2 regions of the Streptomyces sp. NPDC088246 genome follow, and region 1 is predicted to be linked to the other one. Evidence: riboswitches for the same ligand, from Rfam matches in the RefSeq annotation. Region 1 holds a riboswitch; the other holds the start of a gene.

Region 1 (8,279 bases):
CGGCGCGGTACACCGGCACGTCGTCGGGTCCCTGCTCCTTGAAGGAGAACGGGACGGTGATCAGACGACCGTCGAATTCGGGGATCGCGACCTGCATCGCGGCATCCATGGGGGAGAGCGCGGCGTCGGAGGCGTCCCACGTGGCGCGCGAGGAGGTCAGGCACAGGCCCTGCAGCACAGGGACGTCGAGATCGGCGAGCGCGCCGATGTCCCAGGCCTCGTCGTCGCCCCCGGCGGAGGCGTCCGACGCACGGGTGCCGCCTGCCGCGAGCACCGTGGCGACCAGGGCGTCGGTCCTGCCGAGCAGCTCGTAGAGACCGGCGTCCGCGCCGCGCAGCGAACCGCAGTACACGGGCAGGGCGTTGGCGCCACGGGCCTCGACCGCGTCGCAGAGGACGTCCACGAACGAGGTGTTCCCGGACAGCTGGTGCGCCCGGTAGAAGAGCACGCCGACGGTCGGGCGGCCCTCGACGAACTCGCGGCTGCCGTGCAGGCCCCACTCGGGCATCTTGTGCGGTTCGGCGAAGCCGTGGCCGGTCAGCAGGACGGTGTCGGAGAGGAAGCGGGCCAGTTCTACGAGGTTTCCGGGGCCGCCCTCCACGAGGTAGCGCAGCGCCTCGGCGACGACACCGGCGGGTACGGACGACTCGGCCATCAGCTCCGCGTCCGGCACGGCCTCGCCGCCCAGCAGCACGGTGGGGATGCCCGATGCCTTGAGGACGGCCAGCCCGTCCTCCCAGGCGCGCTTGCCGCCGAGGAGGCGGACGACGGCGACGGAGGAACCCTCGATCAGTGCGGGGAGTTCCTCGTGGGCGTCGATGCGGGTGGGGTTGCCGATCCGGTACGGCGCGCCACAGGCGCGGGCGGCGAGGAGGTCCGTGTCGGCGGTCGACAGCAACAGCACGGTGCTCATAGGGGCGTTCATGCGCGTGCTCCAGGTGCTCCGGGGGCGATGAAGGGAAGTCCTGACGGTGCGCCCGACTCGATGAGCCGCAGCAGCGCGTCGGTGTCCGCGTGTTCTTCGATGAGGTCGCCGAGGCGGTCGAGCTGTTCCTCGCGCAGCGCGGCGAAGCAGGTGTCGGGGGCGGGGACGAAGCGCCGGCCTGCGGCCCGCGCGACCTCGGTCAGGAAGCGGCGGCGGAATTCGTCGCTCTCCAGCGAGCCGTGCCAGTGGGTGCCCCACATGGCGCCGACCCGGCAGCCGTCCAGGCTGCGACCTCGGTCATCGGAGATGAACGCTTCGCCGCCGCGTACATCGGCGACGCCGTGGTGGATCTCGTACCCCTCGACGGGGGCGCCGAGCGCCTCGCCGACGGGGCGGGCGAGGGTCTTCTCGCGGTCGAAGCGGATGCGTACGGGCAGCAGGCCGAGGCCGTCGATGTGCCCGGCCCTCGACTCGACGTCGTCCTCGATGTGTTCACCGAGGATCTGGAAGCCGCCGCAGATGCCGAGGACCGGCCGGTCCTCGGCGGCACGCCGCACCAGGGCGTCGGCGAGGCCGCGCTCGCGCAGCCAGGCCAGCGCGTTCACGGTGCCGCGGGTGCCCGGCACGATGACGAGGTCGGCGTCGGCCAGCTCCTCGGCGCGGTCCACGAACCGGACGACGACGCCCGGTTCGGCGGCCAGTGCGTCCACATCGGTGAAGTTCGACATCAGGGGTACGGCGCACACCGCGACGCGCAGCACGTCGTCGCCGTAGGGCGGCGCGACGACCGATTCGCGTACGGTCCCGCGCAACGAGACCCCCATCCCGTCCTCCTCGTCGATGCCCAGGCCGTGGGCGAAGGGCAGCACCCCGTAGGTCTGCCGTCCGGTGATCCCGCGCAGCATCTCCAGGCCGGGCTCCAGCAGCGACACGTCGCCACGGAACTTGTTGACGAGGTAGCCGGCGATCAGCGACTGGTCCTCGGCGTCGAGCAGCGCCGTCGTACCGAAGAACGAGGCGAAGACGCCGCCGCGGTCGATGTCGCCGACGACCACCACCGGGAAGCGTGCCGCCCGTGCGATGCCCATGTTCACGATGTCCGTGCGCCGCAGATTGATCTCGGCCGGACTGCCCGCCCCCTCGCAGATCACCGCGTCATACGTGCCCCGAAGCTGCTCCAGACAGTCCACGACCGTGGAGAGAAGCGCTTCCTGCCTGCCTCCGTGGTAGCCGCGTGCGCTCATCTCGCCCACCGGTCTGCCCATCAGGACGACCTGGCTGGAGCGGTCGCTGCCGGGTTTGAGCAGGACCGGGTTCATCAGCGCGGTCGGCTCGATCCGGGCGGCCTGGGCCTGCATGGCCTGGGCGCGGCCGATCTCGGCGCCCTCGCGGGTGACGAAGGAGTTCAGCGACATGTTCTGTGCCTTGAAGGGCGCCACTTTCACGCCCTGGCGTACGAGCCAGCGGCAGATGCCTGCCGTGACGACGCTCTTGCCCGCGTCCGAGGTGGTTCCGGCGACCAGCAGCCCGCCGCTCATGTCCGTCTCCGTCCTGCGATCCGACGTCCTGTGACCTGAAGTTCCGTGACCTGAAGTCCTGCGGACCGAAGTCCTGCGATCCGTCGTGCGGCGAGGCCCGCACCCAGTCGTCCCGCCACACACACGCCGAGGGCCAGCGCACTCACCCGGCGCGACAGCCGTACCGCGCGTTCGATGTCCTCGGTCTCCACCGCCCGGCCCGTCTCCCCGTTGAGGACGGGGCGGTGTTCGACCCGGCCGCCGTACGCGAGGGTCCCGCCGAGCCGTACGCCGAGCGCACCCGCGAACGAGGCCTCCACCGGGCCCGCGTTGGGGCTCGGGTGCTTCGCCGCGTCGGCCCGCCACGCCCGTACCGCTCCACGTGGCCGCCCCCCGGCGCCCACGGCGAGCAGGGCGGTGAGCCGGGCACCGGGCCAGCCCGCGAGGTCGTCGAGGCGGGCCGAGGCCCAGCCGTAGCGCCGGTGGCGGGGCGACTTGTGGCCGACCATGGCGTCGAGGGTGTTGGCCGCCCGGAAGCCGACGAGCCCGGGCACACCGGCCAGCGCACCCCAGACCAGGGCGCCGACCACGGCGTCCGAGGTGTTCTCGGCCACGGACTCCACCACGGCGCGGGCGATCTGCGGTCCGTCGAGGGAGTACGGGTCGCGCCCGCACAGATGCGGCAGACGCTCGCGGGCCGACTCGATGTCACCGGCGGCCAGGGCGCCGCCGATCGCCCGGGCCTCACGCCCCAGGGACGTACCGCCGACGACGGACCAGGTGGCGGCCGCGGTCAGCGCGACGGAGGCGGCGGGGTGGCTGCGTACGGCACGGGTGACCAGCGCGGCACCACCCGCGGCACCTCCGGCGCAGACGAGCATGTGCAGCGTGCCCCACCCACGGTGGTCGCGCCACAGACGGCGCTCGACGCCCGCTGCGGCCCGCCCGAAGGCGGCGACCGGATGTCCCCTGCGGGGGTCACCGAGCAGCAGATCGCCGATCAGACCGGCCGTGGCGCCGTACGCGAAAATGCGGTCGGCACGCACGGCTCAACCGGCCGTTACGCCTCGAAGGACCTTCGTACAGGCGGCTCTCGTCGAGAGAGCCACAGCAACGGACGCACGGCAGCCAGGCATGGCGATATGTCCTCACTCAGGGTCCGCGCCCTGGTTCGACGTGACCGGCGACGAGAGTCTCCTGGCTCCCGGATCCGCAGTTCCCCCGGCCTTCCAACCCGCTCGCGCGTGCCGTGACTTCCGGTGTGGGGGACTGCTCCCCGGTGACAGTGGCGGGACCGCGCCGGATTCGCACCGGCTTCCTCTGCTGTCGCCGTAATTGGCTCCGGCAGTCCACCACGCTCCGCGAACGCCCGTCAACTTGCCGTTGACCTGCGACGGTGCAGTGTGCTGAGCCCCACATCGGGCCGGGCACACCACAACGGGCCGGACACACGAGGTGTGTCCGGCCCGACGGGGGAGTGCGCGGAGGCGGGCTCAGGCGACGATCAGATAGATCCCGTACGCGACCGCCGCAGCGCACAGCGCGAAGCAGACGTAGGCGCCGGCCCGGGCCAGCAGCAGCGAGCCGCCGGAGCCGCCCTGCGCCGCCGGTTCGGGCTGCTTGGAGAGACCGACGATGCCCAGGGTGAAGAAACCCACCAGCGCGACGGTGACGACGAGGGAGACGCCGAAGACGGAGCCGAGGGCTGCCCAGTCGATGTTCATGCTGAATCCTTAGACGGCCTGCCTAGGCGGCTGACCTAGACGGTGGCGGGTCGCGCCGGGTCCTGGGTGGTTCCGGCCGGAGCCGGAATGGTGGTCTTGAGGTCCTGGGCCGCTGCCTGGGCCGCGGTGAGCGGCGGGCTGACGGCGGCGATGGCCGTGGTGACGACGCCCGCGGGCTCGGCGTCGCCGCCCGTCGGCGCGACATCGCCGTGGCCGACCGGCTTGCGGCGCGATACCAGCCAGATCGCCCCGGAGCCCACGACCAGCAGCGCCGCGACGACCACGACACCCCAGGTGCCCTGCTTGGTGAGGAGTTCCGCGCCCGCGCCGACCAGGCCCGCGGCCGGCAGGGTCAGACCCCAGGCGATGAACATCCGGGTGGCGGTGGACCAGCGGACCACGCCGCCCTGGCGGCCGAGCCCGGCGCCCATCACGGCGCCGGAGCAGGACTGGGTGGTGGAGAGGGAGAAGCCGAGGTGCGAGGAGGCCAGGATGACCGTGGCCGCGCTGGTCTGGGCGGCGAAGCCCTGCGGCGGCTTGAGGTCGGTGAGGCCGCTGCCCATGGTGCGGATGATGCGCCAGCCGCCCAGGTAGGTGCCGAGTGCGATGGCCGTACCGGCACAGACGATGACCCAGACCGGCGGGTTGGAGCCGGGGTGCAGGACGCCACCGGTGACCAGGGCCAGGGTGATGATGCCCATGGTCTTCTGCGCGTCGTTGGTGCCGTGGGCCAGGGAGACCAGTCCGGCCGAGGCGATCTGGCCGGCGCGGTAGCCCTTGGCGGTGGCCTTCTCCTGGGCGTCGTTGCGGATCTTCCCGCCGATCCGGTACGTCAGCCTGGTGGCCAGCAGCGCGGCCAGACCGGCGACGACCGGGGCGGCGACCGCGGGGAGCAGCACCTTGGTGACGACGGTGCCGCCGTTGACCGATGACCAGCCGGCCGACATCACGGCTGCGCCGATCAGGCCGCCGAACAGGGCGTGCGAGGAGCTGGACGGCAGTCCGACCAGCCAGGTCAGCAGATTCCACAGGATGGCGCCGACGAGAGCCGCGAAGATGACTTCTGTCCGCAGCCCGTCCTCGTTGATGATCCCGCCGGAGATCGTCTTGGCGACCTCGACCGACAGGAACGCGCCGACGAGGTTGAGAACGGCGGACATGGCCACCGCTGTCTTCGGTTTGAGTGCGCCGGTCGAGATGGTGGTCGCCATCGCGTTGGCGGTGTCGTGGAAACCGTTCGTGAAATCGAACACTAGAGCTGTCACGATCACAATCGCGAGTAGCAGCGTGATGTGTTCCATTTACCCAGGCAATCGTTCGACGTCATTGGCACGTGGACCGTAGGCAACCTGGATGAACAGAAGATGAACTGGGCAGGGCGTTGTGGTGACTCCAACTGGAGTCGGGTCGTTCCGTTTGTCCATTGCGGGGCGGTGCGGGCCGGACGCGGGGCCGATTTGGGACCGATTCGGCCCCGTCACCCTTTTTGTGAACTTCTCCGGTTTGTGACTTATCCCCCCGATCGCATGCCCGTTCGCCTCCAGGGCTGACAGGATCTCCGCATGAGCGATCAGCAACGGGACGCGATCGAACGTGCCTGGGACGGTGTCGTCGCCATCGCCCGCAGGACGGCGGCGGACGGCCTCGTCGTCGGGACCTCGGGAAATGTGTCGGCACGGGTCGGCGGGACGGTCCTGGTCACCCCGAGCGGAGTGCCGTACGACCGGCTCCGCCCCGAGGACGCCGTCGGCGTCGATCTGGAAGGCAACCGCGTCCTCGGCGAACTGGCCCCGACCAGCGAACTCCCGCTTCATCTCGCGGTCTACCGGAACAGCGATGCGGCCGCCGTCGTGCATACCCACGCGGTGCACGCCACGGCCGTCTCCACCTTGGTCCCCGAGGTCCCTTCGGTCCACTACGCCGCCGCCGTGCTCGGGGGCCCCGTCCGGGTCGCGGCCTATGCGCGCTACGGGACCGAGGAACTGGCCGAGAACATGCTCGCCGCTCTGCGGGGCCGTACGGGCTGCCTGCTCCAGAACCACGGAACCGTGACCTATGGAGCGTCCCTGGACGAGGCGTACGACAGGACCGCCCAGCTGGAATGGCTCTGCCGGCTATGGCTCACCGCAAGCTCCGTACCCGGGCACACCCCGACCCTGCTCTCCCCGGCCCAGCTGCGCGACGTGCAGGAGGCATTGAAGGGATACGGACAACCGGGCTGACGCGACCCCTGCCTGTCCCGGCTGTCCCGTCCCATCCGTCCGTCCTGCCCCCGGCGGGGCACCGGACGGCCCCCGTCCGCTGGCAGGGCGCGGCGCACCCCACGACACTGAAGCGGTGCGCCCGGCAACAGTCACGGCAGCAGCCGTCACCACGATCCTCGGCGTCGGTGCGGCAACGGTCGCGGCCGGCCGGTACGCCAGCGACGCCGCCCTCAGAGTGCCGTCCGGACGACCGCTCCCCGCCGACCGCAGACTCACCGTGCACGCCACAGCGGCCGGGCAGATCACCCTGACCCGCTCCTTCGCCGCCCTGCGGCCCGGTACGTACGGACTGGAGGACGACGACGTCCACGCCGTCGTCGGCCCGGTGATCGAACACGCCCACCACGCCCCCGACACCGTCGTCCGCAGACTGGAACGAGTCAACCGCGGCAGCCTGGAAACCGGCGCCAAGGTCCGCATCACCCCGCAGCTGCACAGCGGTGACCCCTCATCGGCCCTCGGACTCGATCACAGGGAAGTCGAGATCCCCGGCGAACTCGGCCCCCTGCCCGCCTGGTTCCTGCCCGGCCCCCGCGACACCTGGGTCATCACCGTGCACGGACTCGGCACCACCAGGGAACACCCCATGAACGTCATGGAGTTCCTGCACGATCTGCGCCTGCCCGTGCTCGACCTGGCCTACCGCGGCGACGCCGGAGCCCCGCGTTCGCCGGACGGCCTCGCCCACCTCGGCGAGTCCGAATGGCGCGACCTGGACGCGGCGATCCGCTTCGCCGTGCGGTACGGAGCCGAGAAGGTCGTCCTGCACGGCTGGTCCACCGGCGCCTCGATGGCGCTGCACGCGGCCGTCAACTCCGCGCTCCGCAATCGGATCTGCGGTCTCGTCCTCGACTCCCCGGTCCTGGACTGGGTCACCACGCTGCGCGCCCTGGCCGCCGCCCGCGGTGTCCCGACCGCACTGCTGCCGCTCGCCGTCCGCGCCGCCCAGGGGCAGACAGGGCTGCGCGGCGCCCGGCTCCTGGACGGCTCCCTCGCAACGGCGCTGCATGTCCCGACCCTGATCTTCCACGGCCCGGACGACACCCTGGCCCCCTGGCAGCCGTCCCGCGATCTGGCCGCCCGCCGCCCGGACCTGGTCGCCCTGCGCGTCGTACCACAGGCTCCGCATGCGGCGATGTGGAATGCCGACCCGGTCCACTACGAAGAGGCCCTGCGCCGCTTCCTCACGCCTCTGATGTGACCTGATGCGAGGGATCGGCCGATTGGTGCCGGACCCGCCCGCCACCCCCTTCCACCGCGAATTCGGGTTCCGTTTGGGCTTTCGGGCCGTCAGGGGCAAGACTGCTCCCCGTGACGTCCCGTACCCCGCGCGACTCCAGGCTGCGACTTGTCCGCCCGCGACCCCTTGCCACCGCTCGCAAGGCCGTGACCACCCGGCGCACCAGGCCGGCTCCCCGCCCCCCGGAGGGCACCCCTCCCAGGGCGGAACTGGCCCGCCAGGCCAGGACGGCCCTCGCCGACGCTGTACGGATCGCCCGCTGGGCAGCCGACGGCGCGATCCCCGGCGCGCCGCCCCTGGCCGCCCAGGCCCTCGAACGGGCCGCGACAGCACTGGAGTTGTCCCCGGCCCAGGTGCGCTCCGGCTGGGACCGGGCCCGGCTCGCCGGTCTGGTCGAACTGCACGGCGACACCGCACGTCCCGGCTGGCGGCTGCGCGCCTGGGACCGCGACGACTCCGCCGTGCTCCGCGGCTGGGTGGCGCTCTTCGACGCCTGGTCGCTCGTCCACCCCGCGCCCGAGGGCATCGAGTCCACCGCGGTCGCGGAGGCCGTCGAGGCCGTGCCGCAGGTGCTCTCCCTCCTCCAGCTCTCGGCGGGCCCGGTCACCG
Region 2 (8,279 bases), on a different contig from region 1:
GCACGGACGTGGGCCTGCCGATGCTGATGCTGTCCCGGCACTCGCTCGACGGGCGGGGCGAGCCGGTGGAATGGGTGCGCTCGGTGTACCGCGGCGACCGGTACAAGTTCGTGGCGCGACTCAAGCGGCCCACGGACTAGACATATTGATCACGCAGGGGCCCCTGCTCCGCGGACCCCGGTCCGCGGAGCAGGGGCCGGTCAGTGCCACGCACCCACCCTCAGGCGCAGCGGTACTCCGTGGTGTCCACATAGACCTGACGGTCGGAAACAATCTTGTAGACCTTGTACTGGCCGTACCGGAAACCGTTGGCAGCAATGAACTCCTTCTCCAGGAACCGCTGCCACCGGACCCCCGCAGAGTCCGTGTTGCAGCAGGAGGACGGGCAGCCCTTCCCCCCGTAAAGCCGGCCGGTGCGGCCAGGGCCGGCGAGGACATCGCAAACGCCGGCGCCCGCCGGTTGGACCACAGCCAAGGAAAGGTCCACACCAACCCGCCACTCGCCGCGGCTTTTCGCGAGCGAAGCGACCCGTGCCACATCATCGTTCGGGGTTCGCACGCTTGCTCGACAGAATCTGCCCGCCGGGGTGAACCGGGGTGGGCCCGCCCCCGTGATACCTACCGATGCATCACCGTTGCCGGACCGCGATGCGGACAGGGGATGACGATGGCCGGAAGCCTCCCCTAGATTTCGTGCGCATCGACCAGGTGATCAGCGAGGGGACGGAGTCGCCGCATGCCAGCAGGCCCAGAAGGAAAACCACCCACCGTCACACCCGTGCGGGTGGTCATCGCCCTCTGTCTCATCGCGCCGTTCGTGGCGATGCTCTGGGTGAGTTCATACGCGAAGGTGGACCCCACCTTCATCGGCATTCCGTTCTTCTACTGGTACCAGATGCTCTGGGTGCTGATCTCCACCGCGCTCACGATGATCGCGTACAAGCTGTGGCAGCGTGACCAGCGCGCCCGCAAGGGGGGTGCGTCGGCATGAAGGACGGCGTGAACGGCGTCGCGCTCGGCGTCTTCATCTTCTTCTTCCTGGCCGTCACGGTCATGGGCTTCCTGGCGGCGCGCTGGCGGAAGGCCGAGAACGACGCCAGCCTCGACGAATGGGGCCTGGGCGGACGTTCGTTCGGCACCTGGGTCACCTGGTTCCTGCTCGGCGGCGACCTGTACACCGCGTACACCTTCGTCGCCGTGCCCGCGGCGATCTACGCGGCGGGCGCGGCAGGCTTCTTCGCAGTGCCGTACACCATCCTCGTGTACCCGCTGATCTTCACCTTCCTGCCTCGGCTGTGGTCGGTCTCGCACAAGCACGGGTACGTGACCACCTCGGACTTCGTCCGCGGGCGCTTCGGCTCGAAGGGGCTCTCGCTGGCGGTCGCCGTCACGGGCATCCTCGCCACGATGCCGTACATCGCGCTCCAACTCGTCGGCATCCAGGCCGTGCTGGACGTGATGGGCGTGGGCGGTGGAGAGAACACCCACTGGTTCGTCAAGGACCTGCCGCTGCTGATCGCGTTCGCGGTGCTCGCCGCGTACACCTACTCGTCCGGTCTGCGGGCGCCGGCGCTGATCGCGTTCGTCAAGGACGGACTGATCTACCTGGTCATCGTGGTGGCGATCATCTACATCCCGATCAAGCTCGGCGGCTTCGACGACATCTTCGCCAAGGCGGGCGATGCGTTCTCCCAGACCAACCCGGCAACCGGCAAGCCGCGTGGCGCGCTCGCGCCGGGTGAAGCGGGCCAATGGGGTTACGCCACACTGGCGCTGGGATCGGCGCTGGCGCTGTTCATGTATCCGCACTCGATCACGGCGACGCTATCCAGCCGCAGCCGCAATGTGATCCGGCGCAACACCACGATCCTGCCGCTGTACTCGCTGATGCTGGGCCTGCTGGCACTGCTCGGCTTCATGGCGATCGCCGCCGGGATCAAGGTGGACAACGGGCAGTTGGCCATCCCCCAGCTGTTCGAGAACATGTTCCCCGACTGGTTCGCAGGGGTCGCGTTCGCCGCCATCGGCATCGGCGCTCTGGTGCCCGCCGCGATCATGTCGATCGCCGCGGCGAACCTCTTCACCCGCAACATCTACAAGGACTTCCTCAAGCCGGACGCGACCCCGGAACAGGAGACCAAGGTCTCCAAACTGGTGTCGCTGCTGGTGAAGGTCGGCGCGCTCGCCTTCGTCCTCACCATGGACAAGACGGTCGCGATCAACTTCCAGCTGCTCGGCGGCATCTGGATCCTCCAGACGATGCCGGCCCTGGTCGGCGGCCTGTTCACCCGCTGGTTCCACCGCTGGGCACTGCTCGCGGGCTGGGCGGTCGGCATGGTGTACGGGACGGTGGCCGCGTACGGGGTCGCCAGCCCGACCCAGGCGCACTTCGGCGGGTCGTCCAAGGAGATCCCGGGCATCGGCGAGATCGGCTACATCGGCCTGACCGCGTTCGTGCTGAACGTGGTGGTGACGGTGGTGCTCACCTTCGCCCTGAACGCCGTGAAGGCACCCGCCGGTATCGACGAGACCTCCCCGGCCGACTACACGGCCGACGCGGGCGACAAGGGCGTCCAGGTGGAGCTCCCGCCGGCCACTGCGGGGGCCCCGGGCGGCGGCCACTGACGACCGCTCCCACAGCCGTACGACGGCCCGTCGAGGCCCCTCCAGCGGGGCGCGGCGGGCCGTCCGTGCGCTCAGCGGCGGGCCGTACGCGCGTTCCGAATTCCGTTGCGCGACACAACATGTGGGGGCTGTCTCATCGGACGGCCCCCACATGTATGCTCGTGCTCGCTGTCGCCGCAGGGAAATCCGGTGCGAATCCGGAACTGTCCCGCAACGGTGTATTCGGTGTGCTTTTGCGCACCCTCAAGTAAGTCCGAGGACCTGCCGACAGCGCATCCGGCTCGACCGAACCGGATGCCAGACGTCCGGGCCTCGCGGATGGGCCGGTGGACGCCGTAATGAGTGCTGCCCCGACGCGGGCCCGCCTCTGCCCGGCTGCCCCGCTCCCCGCCGGCCCCGAGCCGAGCGAGGGAGAGCACCACGTGACCATCGCGCCAGCCGATCCGGCTTCAGTCGCCGTGTCCGAAGCGGCCGAGTCCGAGGGAACCGCACACGACGGACCGGGGACCGCACTGCTGCGGACCCTGACCGACCTCACCGTCGATCTGCCCGACACCGACCCCGGTCGCGTCGCCGCCGCCGCGCTGCGCGGCCGTAGCGCCCGGTCGGACGCGGCGGAGTTGCGCTCGCTGGCAACGGAGGCCGCCGCGGGGCTGATCTCCGAGGACCCCGCCTACTCCCGGCTCGCGGCCAGGCTGCTGACCCGCACCATCGCGGACGAGGCGGCGGGCCAGGGCGCGGTCTCCTTCTCCGCCTCGGTCGCCGTCGGGCACCGCGAGGGCCTGATCGCGGACCGTACCGCCGAGTTCGTCGCGCTGCACGCGGCCGCACTCGACGCGCTGGTGGAGCGTTCGCTCGCCGACGACGCCGACGACCGCTTCGGTTACTTCGGGCTGCGGACCCTGCACAGCCGCTATCTGCTGCGCCACCCGCACACCCGCCAGATCATCGAGACACCGCAGCACTTCATGCTGCGCGTCGCGGCCGGGCTCGCCGAGGACAACTCGAAGCGTGCCCTGAACGAAGTCGCGGCACTGTACGGGCTGATGAGCCGGCTCGACTACCTGCCGTCCTCGCCGACCCTGTTCAACTCGGGCACCCGGCATCCGCAGATGTCCTCCTGCTATCTGCTGGACTCCCCGCTCGACGAGCTCGACTCGATCTACGACCGCTACCACCAGGTGGCGCGGCTCTCCAAGCACGCGGGCGGAATCGGTCTCTCGTACTCCCGCATCCGCGCCCGCGGTTCACTGATCCGCGGCACCAACGGGCACTCCAACGGCATCGTGCCGTTCCTGAAGACGCTCGACGCCTCCGTCGCCGCGGTCAACCAGGGCGGCCGCCGCAAGGGCGCCGCCGCCGTCTACCTGGAGACCTGGCACGCGGACATCGAGGAGTTCCTGGAGCTGCGCGACAACACGGGTGAGGACCAGCGGCGTACGCACAACCTCAACCTGGCGCACTGGATCCCGGACGAGTTCATGCGCCGGGTCGACGCGGACGGCGACTGGTCGCTGTTCTCGCCCGCCGATGTGCCCGAGCTGGTCGACCTGTGGGGCGACGAGTTCGACGCCGCGTACCGGGCAGCCGAGGCCAAGGGGCTGGCCCGCAAGTCGATGCCGGCCCGTGAACTGTACGGCCGGATGATGCGTACCCTCGCGCAGACCGGCCAGGGCTGGATGACGTTCAAGGACGCCTCCAACCGGACCGCGAACCAGACCGCCGAGCCGGGCCGCGTCGTCCACTCGTCGAATCTGTGCACCGAGATCCTCGAAGTCACCGATGACGGCGAGACGGCCGTCTGCAACCTGGGTTCGGTCAACCTCGGTGCGTTCGTCGCCGACGGTGGCATCGACTGGGAGCGGCTGGACGCGACCGTCCGCACCGCCGTGACCTTCCTCGACCGGGTCGTCGACATCAACTTCTACCCGACCGAGCAGGCCGGCCGGTCCAATGCGAAGTGGCGCCCCGTCGGCCTGGGTGCGATGGGTCTGCAGGACGTCTTCTTCCAGCTGCGGCTGCCGTTCGACTCCCCCGAGGCCCGCGCGCTCTCCACGAAGATCTCCGAGCGGATCATGCTCGCGGCGTACGAGGCGTCCTGCGAGCTCGCCGAGCGCTCCGGCCCGCTGCCCGCGTGGTCACAGACGCGTGCCGCGCGCGGTGTGCTGCACCCCGACCACTACGACACCGAGCTGAACTGGCCGGAGCGCTGGGACGCGCTGCGCGCCCGGGTCGCGAAGACCGGGATGCGCAACTCGCTGCTGCTCGCCATCGCGCCGACGGCGACGATCGCGTCGATCGCAGGTGTCTATGAGTGCATCGAGCCGCAGGTCTCCAACCTCTTCAAGCGCGAGACGCTCAGCGGTGAGTTCCTCCAGGTCAACGCATATCTGGTGGATGAGCTGAAGCAGCTCGGCGTGTGGGACGCGCGGACCCGTGAGGCACTGCGCGAGGCGAGCGGCTCCGTGCAGGGCTTCGCCTGGATCCCGGAGGATGTGCGGGCGCTGTACCGCACGGCGTGGGAGATCCCGCAGCGCGGTCTGATCGACATGGCGGCAGCCCGTACGCCGTTCCTCGACCAGAGCCAGTCGCTGAACCTGTTCATGGAGACGCCGACGATCGGCAAGCTCTCCTCGATGTACGCGTACGCCTGGAAGCAGGGGCTGAAGACGACGTACTACCTGCGCTCGCGCCCGGCGACCCGGATCGCCCGTGCGGCCTCCGGCCGGGCCGGGGCCGCCGCCCCCATTCCCGTGCAGCAGGCCCAGACTCCCGACGCGGACGCGATCGCCTGCTCCCTCGAAAACCCCGAGTCCTGCGAGGCCTGTCAGTGATGAGCTCCACCAACTCCGAGAAGAACCTGCTCGACCCCGGCTTCGAACTGACCCTGCGCCCCATGCGCTACCCGGACTTCTACGAGCGCTACCGCGACGCGATCAAGAACACCTGGACGGTGGAGGAGGTCGACCTCCACTCCGACGTCGCCGACCTCGCCAAGCTTTCCCCCGGCGAGCAGCACATGATCGGCCGGCTCGTCGCGTTCTTCGCGACGGGCGACTCGATCGTCTCCAACAACCTCGTGCTGACGCTGTACAAGCACATCAACTCCCCCGAGGCGCGCCTGTATCTGTCGCGGCAGCTCTTCGAGGAGGCCGTGCACGTCCAGTTCTATCTGACGCTGCTGGACACCTATCTGCCCGACCCGGACGACCGTGCCGCCGCGTTCGACGCGGTCGAGGAGATTCCGTCCATCCGTGAGAAGGCGCGGTTCTGCTTCAAGTGGATGGATTCGGTCGAGAAAATCGACCGGCTGGAGACGAAGGCCGACCGCCGTCGCTTCCTGCTGAACCTGATCTGCTTCGCGGCGTGCATCGAGGGTCTGTTCTTCTACGGCGCGTTCGCGTACGTCTACTGGTTCCGCTCGCGGGGTCTGCTGCACGGGCTCGCCACGGGCACCAACTGGGTGTTCCGTGACGAGACGATGCACATGAACTTCGCGTTCGAGGTCGTGGACACCGTTCGCAAGGAGGAGCCGGACCTCTTCGACGACGAGCTCCAGCAGCAGGTCACCGACATGCTGAAGGAGGCTGTCGACGCGGAGCTGCAGTTCGGCCGGGATCTGTGCGGCGACGGGCTGCCGGGCATGAACACCGAGTCCATGCGCCAGTACCTGGAGTGTGTGGCCGACCAGCGGCTCACCCGGCTGGGCTTCCCGGCGGTCTACGGCTCCGAGAACCCGTTCTCGTTCATGGAGCTGCAGGGCGTGCAGGAGCTGACGAACTTCTTCGAGCGTCGGCCGTCCGCCTACCAGGTGGCGGTGGAGGGCTCGGTCGCCTTCGACGACGACTTCTAGATCCTGGCCCAGCTTCTGAGGTAGGGGCGCCGCGCAGCCGTCACCGGCTGCGCGGCGTCCGCCGTTTCCGGGGGTGCCTCCCTCCGCTCCCGTTCCGCTTCCCGCAGCTCGCGGTCGATGCGGCGCTCCCGGGCGAGCCCGGCGAGGGTGGTCAGCAGGACGAGAGCGATAAGTGCTGTTATGCCCAGGACGTTCAGGAATGCGTTCATGGCTCTACTCTCGTCCGCGCGGACGGATTCCGGCAGTGGCAGGACTGTCATAGACCATCGAATTACTGCCACACTGGCTTCATGCTGAACAATGTGGCCGCCCTGCTGCTCGACGAGGTCCACCCCTTCGAGCTCGGCGTGCTGTGCGAGGTCTTCGGCCTCGACCGCAGCGACGAGGGCCTGCCGGTCCACGATTTCGCCGTGGTCTCCGCCGAGGGCCCGGTGCTGCAGACCCATGCCGGGTTCACCATCAGTACGCCGCACGGCCTCGACCGTCTGGACGAGGCCGACCTCATCGCCGTGCCGGCCGGCAGCCACTTCATCGAGCGGGACTACCCCGAAGAGATCCTCGACGCCCTGCGCCGGGCGGTGGAGCGGGGTGCACGCGTGCTGAGCGTCTGCTCCGGCGCGTATGTGCTCGGCGCGGCCGGACTGCTGGACGGGCGCCGCTGCACCACCCACTGGCGCCACGCCTCGGAGCTGGCCCGCCGCTTCCCGCGGGCCGTCGTCGAACCCGATGTGCTGTACGTGGACGAGGGCCCGGTCATCACATCGGCCGGTACGGCGGCCGGGATCGACGCCTGTCTGCATCTGGTCCGGCAGGCGTACGGCCCCGATGTCGCCAACGCGATCGCCCGCCGCATGGTGGTGCCGCCGCACCGGGACGGCGGGCAGGCGCAGTACATCAAGCGGCCGCTGCCCCGCACCCGGTGCGACACGGTCGGCGAGACGCTGGCCTGGATGGAGCGCCACCTCGATCAGGAGATGACCGTCGAACAGCTCGCCGTACAGGCGCACATGTCGCCGCGCACCTTCGCCCGTCGCTTCCAGCAGGAGACGGGCACCACTCCGTACCGCTGGCTGCTCCGCCAGCGGGTGCTTCTGGCGCAGCATCTACTGGAGACATCCGATGAGACGGTGGACACGATCGCCGGTCGCACCGGCTTCGGAACTGCCGCCGCGCTGCGCCATCAGTTCGTACGATCGTTGGGCACCACTCCAAATGCGTACCGTCGCACCTTCCGCGGCCCGAGCACTATGACCGAAGTGGCCTGATCCATAACGGACCTGAGGCCCAATCATTCGCCCAGCCATTGCGCACACCTGTCCATGGACCACGGCCCCCGCGACGCGCAAAATGCGAGGGCACTCGGCGGCCGTGGCCCCGCCCGAGGTGCTGCTCACGCTGCGTGAATGGCGGGGATGCCAGGGCGGGTTCACGCTCACCGACCGGGCGAGGATCGTGCCAAACTCCGGACGACGGGCTCGGCGCGGCTGACGGCGAAGACCGCCTGACGCGGCGCGCGGAAGGGCCCCGTACGCCGGTTCGGGACGGACCGGCGTACGGGGCCCCTTGTGTGTCAGATGCCGCAGTTCGGCGCCGCCCAGAAGTGGCTGGGGCCCTGGTTGACGTGGACGTGGTCGCCGTGGTCCGGGTAGCCCGGGCCGAGGATCCCGTTGAAGCCGTGGTTGCGGGCCTCCTTGGCGAGGGTGCACAGGGCGTGCGGTCCGGCGCCGAGATCGGCGGCGTCCCCGTACAGATGACGGCTGTTGGACGCGCCGCCGACCGCACTGTTGCAGGAGGTGGAGCG

The links. A riboswitch is a leader RNA that binds a small molecule or an ion and turns the genes downstream of it on or off. The one in region 1 is predicted to bind cobalamin.
Region 2: linked by a shared signal. The riboswitch ahead of ACIPEK_RS10485 (ribonucleoside-diphosphate reductase subunit alpha) and the one ahead of ACIPEK_RS05185 (cobalamin biosynthesis protein) in region 1 are both predicted to bind cobalamin.

The regions. Positions count from the first base shown of each region.
Region 1 covers NZ_JBIURV010000003.1:5,791-14,069, reverse strand. The annotation lists gene cobN (cobaltochelatase subunit CobN) at 1-913, opposite strand, end outside; gene ACIPEK_RS05190 (cobyric acid synthase) at 922-2,463, opposite strand; gene ACIPEK_RS05185 (cobalamin biosynthesis protein) at 2,460-3,488, opposite strand; cobalamin riboswitch at 3,633-3,764, opposite strand; gene ACIPEK_RS05180 (hypothetical protein) at 3,936-4,166, opposite strand; gene ACIPEK_RS05175 (anion permease) at 4,202-5,467, opposite strand; gene ACIPEK_RS05170 (class II aldolase/adducin family protein) at 5,729-6,388, shown strand; gene ACIPEK_RS05165 (alpha/beta hydrolase) at 6,504-7,631, shown strand; gene ACIPEK_RS05160 (hypothetical protein) at 7,817-8,279, shown strand, end outside.
Region 2 covers NZ_JBIURV010000005.1:259,613-267,891, reverse strand. The annotation lists gene ACIPEK_RS10505 (GntR family transcriptional regulator) at 1-140, shown strand, start outside; gene ACIPEK_RS10500 (hypothetical protein) at 221-475, opposite strand; gene ACIPEK_RS10495 (DUF3311 domain-containing protein) at 737-991, shown strand; gene mctP (monocarboxylate uptake permease MctP) at 988-2,625, shown strand; cobalamin riboswitch at 2,768-2,909, shown strand; gene ACIPEK_RS10485 (ribonucleoside-diphosphate reductase subunit alpha) at 3,048-5,459, shown strand; gene ACIPEK_RS10480 (ribonucleotide-diphosphate reductase subunit beta) at 5,459-6,478, shown strand; gene ACIPEK_RS10475 (hypothetical protein) at 6,475-6,687, opposite strand; gene ACIPEK_RS10470 (GlxA family transcriptional regulator) at 6,769-7,743, shown strand; gene ACIPEK_RS10465 (D-Ala-D-Ala carboxypeptidase family metallohydrolase) at 8,049-8,279, opposite strand, start outside.